2 regions of the Paenibacillus sp. 1781tsa1 genome follow, and region 1 is predicted to be linked to the other one. Evidence: riboswitches for the same ligand, from Rfam matches in the RefSeq annotation. Region 1 holds a riboswitch; the other holds the start of a gene.
The links. A riboswitch is a leader RNA that binds a small molecule or an ion and turns the genes downstream of it on or off. The one in region 1 is predicted to bind thiamine pyrophosphate.

Region 2: it holds a riboswitch for thiamine pyrophosphate, as region 1 does, so the genes downstream of both, NKT06_RS17655 (thiamine phosphate synthase) here and thiC (phosphomethylpyrimidine synthase ThiC) in region 1, are expected to answer to the same signal.

The regions. Positions count from the first base shown of each region.
Region 1 covers NZ_JAMYWY010000001.1:711,982-716,200, forward strand. Annotated here, with positions in the region: gene NKT06_RS03345 (IclR family transcriptional regulator) at 345-1,088, shown strand; TPP riboswitch at 1,237-1,350, shown strand; gene thiC (phosphomethylpyrimidine synthase ThiC) at 1,773-3,554, shown strand; gene NKT06_RS03355 (hypothetical protein) at 3,705-3,848, opposite strand; gene NKT06_RS03360 (hypothetical protein) at 3,944-4,219, opposite strand, start outside.
Region 2 covers NZ_JAMYWY010000001.1:4,021,830-4,026,048, reverse strand. Annotated here, with positions in the region: gene NKT06_RS17660 (ABC-F family ATP-binding cassette domain-containing protein) at 30-1,580, shown strand; TPP riboswitch at 1,656-1,765, shown strand; gene NKT06_RS17655 (thiamine phosphate synthase) at 1,958-2,659, shown strand; gene thiO (glycine oxidase ThiO) at 2,674-3,909, shown strand; gene thiS (sulfur carrier protein ThiS) at 3,906-4,109, shown strand; gene NKT06_RS17640 (thiazole synthase) at 4,112-4,219, shown strand, end outside.

The sequences.
Region 1 (4,219 bases):
GAAGTTCAGTTGAAGATAACAACGACATGAAAAGAGAATTGCGTCTATTTCAGAGCCTGCTTCAGAGCGATATCTTAATGTAATATATCTTTATCGTATGTTCCAATATAGTCAAAGTCAATTGATTGAGGGCATTTGTTACGCAATTGTTATATAGTTCTTAAGATATATGGGTAACATTACCTTAGTGTGTAAATTACAGGGGATTAAGTCTTATAAAAAGGAAAAATTTACACGTTGGCATATTTCAATTTTGGCTCTTTTTGGTTTACAGATGAGACCGTTTCTCATATAATTTATGTAACCAAGTTTCATGTGATGAAACATGAGGAGGGCATTATGCCATGGAAGATCGTAAGTTAACCGTCCGGGCTGTGGAACGGGCGCTGGATATATTATTATGTTTTACCACTCGCAGTGATCTGGGACTCACCGAGATTGCCAGCCAGATCGGCCTGCACAAAAGTACAGTGCACCGTTTGATGGCTACGCTGGAGGATCGAGGGTTCGTGATCCGCGATGCAGCGACAGAGAAGTACCGACTTGGCATCCGAATCTGGGAGCTGTCGGCTCATATGTCTCGCAGTGATGATCCCGCTATTCTGCTGCTGCCTGCGATGGAGCGACTGAGAGATCGATTGGGGGAGACCGTGAGTCTGTACCTGCGTGATGGCAGTGAACGGATTCGGATTCAGGCTGTGCAAAGTGATCAGGCGATTCGCCGAGTCGCTCCCGTTGGTGTTAGACTTCCGCTGTCTGTGGGCGCTTCCAGCAAAGTCTTGATGGCGTTTGCCACGGATGAGGATCGTGAGGAACTGATGAACGGGCCGGAATGGCCGGTGTTTATTGATCCGGCGGTGTATTTGGCGCAGATGGGAGATATCCGGGATAACGGGTATGCGACAAGTTATGAGGAGCGTGAGCCGGGAGCTGCCGCGGTATCTGTACCGATTATGGATCGCAGAGGCAATATTGCAGCTGCCCTCTCGGTCTCAGGGCCTGTCAGTCGACTCTCGCAGGAGACATTGCATGAATACGCACCGGTGCTAAAGGAAGCTGCTACGCAGATGGGCCTCATGTTATCCTGATGTTGATGTAAGGTTTTTCTCCAATTGAATTGGTGTTCTGGAATATAAAGGTTGTTTTTATGTTCCGGTTGCGCTACTCTGTAATGGACGGCCCAACGGGGCCAGCTTCATTGAATATGTACGGCGGCTTATGTATGCCGCAACTTGTTAACGTTACTGGGGGAGTCCGAATTGTCCGGACTGAGACGGAATCGCATGAGATTCCGGACCCTTAGCACCTGATCTGGATCATACCAGCGTAGGGAAGTAATCGGCGATATGACCACAACCACCACATGTGTGACTCTTGCGGGACTCCGTTATGGAGCTGCAACCAGGAGCATTATTGGTGATGGACATTAAAGTCGGTTCCTTCGGGGACCGGCTTTTTTATATACAGTGAACGGGCGAGATAATACACATTCCATGGACTGCTTTTTCAATAACCTGCGAAAGTGGGCTTGGATGAAGAGAGATGTCATCACAGGTTCATGATCTGTGGTACCCTCCGTTCTGTCGTTAACTGTACATGAATAATGTCTCCCCCTTGGTCTGGTGTAGGATCGCTCTTTCTTCTCTGCGCTCTGCATGATTTGGGATAGGTGCGTAAGCGAGCTGATGACGATACCAACCAAACCAAGTGAACGAACACGGAGGAGGAGACGAGTAAACATGAGTACAGGAAATCAAACAGAACAACAAGCGATGGAACAGGAACATAACGGTCAGCAGGTGGAAAAGGAAACAAGCGCGGCCGGACGGGTTCAGCCCTTTCCGGGCAGCCGCAAAGTCTACATTCAGGGCTCACGGCCGGACATAGCTGTACCGGAGCGTGAGATAGCCCTTCATGACACGAATACTCCCCAAGGGGTGGAGCATAACGAACCGCTGCGTGTCTACGATACGAGCGGCCCCATGACGGATCCCGCATTTCATGCGGATATCCGTGCAGGTCTGCCAACCCTGCGCACCCGCTGGATCACAGAGCGTGGCGATGTCGAAGCTTATCAGGGCCGTACGGTTAAACCGGAGGATAACGGATTAAAGCCCGGCGGAAAGAGAGCCGGCGCCGAAGAGTACCCCGGATTACGTGGCAAACCCCTGCGGGCACAGAGCGGACGCTGCGTGACCCAGATGCACTACGCGAGGCAGGGAGTCATTACGGCAGAGATGGAATTCGCCGCCATTCGTGAGGGCGTGGAACCGGAATTTGTACGGCAGGAGCTGGCGAGTGGACGGGCGATTCTGCCATCCAACATCAACCATCCGGAGAGTGAGCCAATGTTGATCGGTCGTCATTTTCACGTGAAGATCAATGCTAACATTGGTAATTCTGCCGTATCCTCTTCCATCGAGGAAGAGGTCGAGAAGATGTCTTGGGCGGTACGCTGGGGATCGGATACCGTGATGGATCTGTCCACAGGTAAAAACATTCATACTACCCGGGAATGGATCATCCGTAATTCACCGGTGCCGATTGGTACGGTGCCGCTGTATCAGGCGCTGGAGAAGGTGAATGGAGAGGCTGAAGCGCTGACCTGGGAATTATACCGTGACACGCTCATTGAGCAGGCAGAGCAGGGCGTGGACTACTTTACGATTCATGCAGGCGTGCTGCTGCGTTATATCCCTATGACTGCCAAGCGGATGACAGGCATTGTGTCCCGGGGCGGTTCCATTATGGCAGCATGGTGCCTTGCGCATCATCAGGAGAATTTTTTGTACACTCATTTTGAAGAAATCTGCGAGATTATGAAAAGGTATGATGTGGCTTTTTCGCTGGGAGATGGACTTCGTCCAGGCAGTATCTACGATGCGAATGATGAAGCACAGATGGCGGAACTGGCTACGCTCGGGGAACTGACGCAGATCGCATGGAAGCATGATGTGCAGGTGATGATCGAAGGGCCGGGTCACGTGCCGATGCATAAGATCAAAGAGAATGTGGATCTGCAGATGGAGATATGCCAAGAGGCACCGTTCTACACACTTGGACCACTGACGACCGACATTGCCCCGGGATACGACCATATTACGTCCGCCATTGGTGCGGCCATGATTGGCTGGTTTGGCACGTCGATGCTCTGTTATGTTACGCCAAAAGAACATTTGGGCCTGCCCAACAAGGATGATGTGCGGGAAGGGGTCATCGCCTACAAGATCGCAGCTCATGCCGCTGATCTGGCAAAAGGCCATCCGCGTGCTCAACGCCGCGATGACGCATTGTCCAAGGCACGGTTCGAGTTCCGCTGGCGTGACCAGTTCAACCTTTCGCTGGACCCGGAACGGGCGCTGTCCTACCATGATGAGACGCTACCGGCAGAAGGGGCCAAAGAAGCTCATTTCTGCTCCATGTGCGGACCTAAGTTCTGTAGCATGCGCATTACGCAGGACATTCGTGCTTACGCTGCTGAACAGAAATTGCCTGAAGACGAGGCCGTAGCCGCAGGGATGCAGGCGAAGGCTGAGGAGTACCGGATGCGGTAGGTGAGATTGGAGATTGATAGTGTAGCCCAATAAAAAACAGTTCATCACATACAATGAGTGATGAACTGTTTTTTTGTTTGTAGCCTTCAGATTAGCTCTATTGGATTTAACTGAATATTGGCCGTCTTTCACAGATATCTATACTATAGTTTACTTCATTTTACTCCAAATTCGAAACAGAATACCTGCAATGACAAACAGTATGCCGTCCGCTAGTTTAAGACTTCCACCGTAGATAAACGCAGAACAGGCCAAGCCTATAATAAACAAAATTAGAATGTATAAGTAACGCACTAGCATTCACTCCTCTACAATAAATGGAACTGTGCTTAACATATCTTAAGAGTGTGAATCTAATAAGATATAATGTTCTTAATACTCAGAGTAAATTAATAGTAGAAATCTTTTAGTGTTCCTCTGGAATCATTATTGGCTGAGCCCGAAAAACTAACGCTCAAAGCTCCAAAAGATAATCCAACACTACCAGAACCTTTAATATGATAATAATTGGATTGTATCTGGGAGAGACCACTTTGATTTCCTTGCTTTTTATGTTCTATTGTAAAGACAGCGGCGGCAACCTGTTCTGTTATAATAATGCCCCCTTTGAGATCAGCATTGAATCCAACACCACTCTCACCAGTATATGAAAAATTACGTCCACT
Region 2 (4,219 bases), 3.3 Mb from region 1:
TGTCTAATAGATAGGAGCAACCTCATCTTATGAGTTTATTGTCAGTAGAGAACGTGAGTCACAATTTTGGAGATCGCACGTTATTTAAAAATGTATCGTTTCGTTTACTCGCCGGAGAGCGCGTAGGACTTGTTGGTGCCAATGGTGTGGGTAAATCCACATTAATGAACATCCTTACCGGTAAATTGCTTAAAGATAGTGGAAAAGTGGAATGGACACCTAAGGTCCGTTATGGATATCTGGATCAGCACACAAAGCTTACGCCAGGCAAAACCATTCGTGACGTGCTTAAGGATGCATTCCTTCCGTTACTTGAATTGGAAAAAGAAATGATGAATATTACGGACCAGATGGCAGATGCAGATCCAGATAAGCTGGAGCAGTTGCTGGAAGAGATGGGCGATATTCAGGAACAACTGGAACAGGGCGACTTTTATCTGATTGACGTAAAAGTGGAAGAGATGGCCAATGGTCTTGGTTTGTCCGCAATTGGTCTTGATCGGGATGTCGCAGCTCTAAGTGGTGGACAACGTACCAAGGTGCTACTTGCCAAGCTTCTGCTCGAGAAACCTACAGCTCTTTTGCTGGATGAGCCGACCAACTATCTGGATGTAGAGCACATTGAATGGCTGTCACGTTACCTAAAGGATTACCCGCACGCATTTCTCCTAATCTCCCATGACACGGAATTCATGAATGAAGTCGTAAATGTCATTTATCATTTGGAATTTGCCAAATTAACGAGATATGCAGCGAACTATAACAAGTTCCTTGAGATGGCTGATATGAATAAAGCCCAGCATATTGATGCATACGAGAAGCAGCAAGAGTACATCAAGAAGCAGGAAGATTTCATTCAGCGTAACAAGGCACGTGCTTCAACTTCAGGTCGAGCGAAGAGCCGGGAGAAACAGCTGGACAGAATTGAACGTATTGATCGCCCAGATGAAGCGGCCAAACCAACGTTCAAATTCAAGGATGCCCGCGCGAGCAGCAAAACGGTCTTTGAGGGCATTGATTTTGAAATTGGATACACGTATCCTTTGCTGCCCAAAATGACGATGACGATTGAACGTGGTGAGAAAATTGCCATCGTAGGCTGTAATGGTGTGGGTAAATCTACACTGCTAAAAACCATCCTGGGAAAAATATCTCCACTGAGTGGAAAGACTTTCTTGGGAGATTATCTCGAAACGGCCTATTTCGAGCAGGAGGTTCGTGCTGGAAATATTACGCCGATCGAGGATGTCTGGAATGAGTTTTCACATTTGACTCAGAATGAGGTTCGGGGTCATCTTGCTCGCTGCGGGTTGAAAAATGAGCACATTACTCGCCCGCTTAACATGCTGAGTGGTGGAGAACAGGCCAAGGTTCGTTTATGCAAACTCTTAATGCGTGAAAGCAACTGGATTTTATTCGATGAGCCAACGAACCATCTGGATGTCACAGCCAAAGCGGAGTTGCAACGGGCCTTGAAAGAATTTAAGGGAACGGTGTTACTGGTATCTCATGAACCTGATTTCTACGAGGGTTGGGTCACCAAAACATGGAATGTCGAGGAATGGTCTGAGAAAAACTAGACGATTGAAGACAATGTTTAACAGAAATGACGGTGACAAAAAAATCCGTCTATGGTAACATAGGCTACAACTTCATATGAACACTAGGGGGGCCGCACGATGCGGCTGAGATGGAAGAATGCGATTCCGGACCCTTTGCACCTGATCTGGATCATACCAGCGTAGGGAAGTGGCGAGCGCGTTTCAGTGAATGACGTGAGCAAACGGCAACTCGAAAAGATTTCAACCGTCTGCTTAGCGAATTGAAACATGCAGTTGCGTGTATATCGTTAAGGCTATAGGTCTTTAGCTGTATTGCACGAAATGAACTGTATGCATCAGTCAGTCATCTGGATATATAATTAATACGCAGCCACTCCCCTACGGGAGTGGCTTTTTTGTGTTTTCATAGCATTCACGCCTGGAAGGAAAGGGAGGGTACGGCAATTTTTCATGAACATGTTCACGAATCATTTGAATTGCATGTTGTATCTACGGGGGCAGGAGATCGATCATCTTTTGTAAAAGCAGCCAAGGACGTTTGGCCATGGGTGGACTATATTCACATACGAGAGAAACAACTTACATGGCAAGACAAGATCGGTTGGGCTGAAAGTCTGCGTAGCGTTGGCGTTCCATCTTGTCGCATCGTTATCAATGGTTCAGAATTGCCTTCACAGAATGCCATCTATGGCGGTGTACATTGGGGGCAAGAGGCTTTGCGCAAGTACAACTCCTACAATGCTGTCATAAGCAAAATGCAGCGACTTCGTCTGGGTGTATCTGTTCATTCCATCGATGAGGCAAAAATCGCTGAAGAACAGGGAGCCGATTACCTTTTCTTCGGGCATATCTACTCAACCAACAGTAAGCCAGATCTTGAACCAAGAGGATTATATGCTCTTGATGAAATATGCAGAGGTGTCTCCATTCCTGTCATGGCGATCGGGGGTATAAAGCCGGGAAATATTCACGCGATTCGCTCTGCGGGCGCACAGGGAGTCGCTGTGATCTCGAATGTATGGGCGAGCGATTCACCGGATCGGGCCGCTGCATCATTAAGGCAGGCTATCCTTGCTACAAGAAGTCTGAGCCGCTGAAAGGAGATGAGAGGATGAAAGAGATCGTAACGGGTCAGAACAGGAATCATTTCAGTCATCAACTGAAATCTGAAACGGAATCAAGAAGCAAAAGTGTAACAAATAATCCGGATAAGATTCATGCAGAAACGATTATTGTAGGCGGAGGCGTTGTTGGTTGTGCCATTGCATATGAGATTGCTTCCCGTGGACAGGATGTTTTGTTGCTGGAGCGTTCGGCGATTGCGAGAGGCACTTCTTGCGCAGCGGCTGGAATGCTGGCGGCGGATAGTGAGGATTTTGCTCATCCTTTAATGGCTAAGCTTGCCAGGCAGAGTAGAGAGTTACTTATTGAGCAACAAGTGCTAATGGATACCCTCAGCGGGGTTAAGATTGGCCTGCAACGCCATGGATTCCTAACCCCGTTTCGATCATACAGCGAATTAAGCCGCTATAAGAACAATCGAAATTCTGCTCTGTCTGCTGATGAGGTATGGTGGGATCGTTCGGTTGTGCAACAAGAGGCAACATGGCTTAACAGAGATACGTATGGAGCCTACTACAGACCTTACGAGAGTGAGATTCTTCCATTCCATCTAACGAAGGCATACGCTGAATCCGCTCAAGCATTGGGAGCGCGTGTTATGGAGGACATACAGGGTATACGTGTGCTAGCAAACGAACAAGGCGTGCAGGGGATCACCACATCGATCGGCGAGATGAAATGCAAACATGTCATTATAGCCGCTGGATTACAGAGTGAAAAGTTGATGAGACATGTGAATCTGAGCTTACCTGTGTGGTCGGTAAAAGGAGAAATAGCCGCCGTTCAGTTCTCAGATGAACATGCAGGGTACAGACCTGACAGAACGGTGTATGCAGAGGATATCTATATTGTTCCCAAAGCCAATGGCGAAGTTTGGCTCGGGGCAACCAGTCTGCCAGGCAGAACGGACCTGAACGTTTCTGTACAGAGTGTTCAGAAGTTGCTAACAGCGGCTACCTACTGGGTACCTGGGATGAAAGAAGCGCGATTCATGCGAGCGTGGGCAGGCGTAAGACCGGCAACTCCAGATGGGCTGCCTTATATTGGTGAATGCAAGAGTATACCCGGGCTGTTCGCCGCCTGTGGGCATTACCGTAACGGTATCTTGCTTAGTGCGATAACAGGCAGACTTATCGCGGAGTTGCTCGCTGGCAAAAGCTCAGAAGAACTCGGAATTGAGGCGCTGAGTCCTGAGCGATTGAACAGAAAGGGAGTGGTGCAATGAATATCATTGTTAATGGTCAACGGATGGAGATTGATGACGGATTGAATCGTGTAGATAAACTGCTCCATTCATTTGACCTGCAAGTCAAGACTGTAGTTGTTGAGCTGAACAGGCATATCTTAACGCGTGAGTACCATGAGTCAACGACATTAAGAGAAGGCGATCGAATCGAGATTGTACATTTTGTAGGAGGCGGTTGATGATGTTGAACATCGGTAAATATACGTTTGAGTCCAGATTGTTGCTCGGAACAGGCAAGTTTTCGGATCTTGAAGTGCAAAGTCAGGCTGTGGATGCATCTGGAACGGAA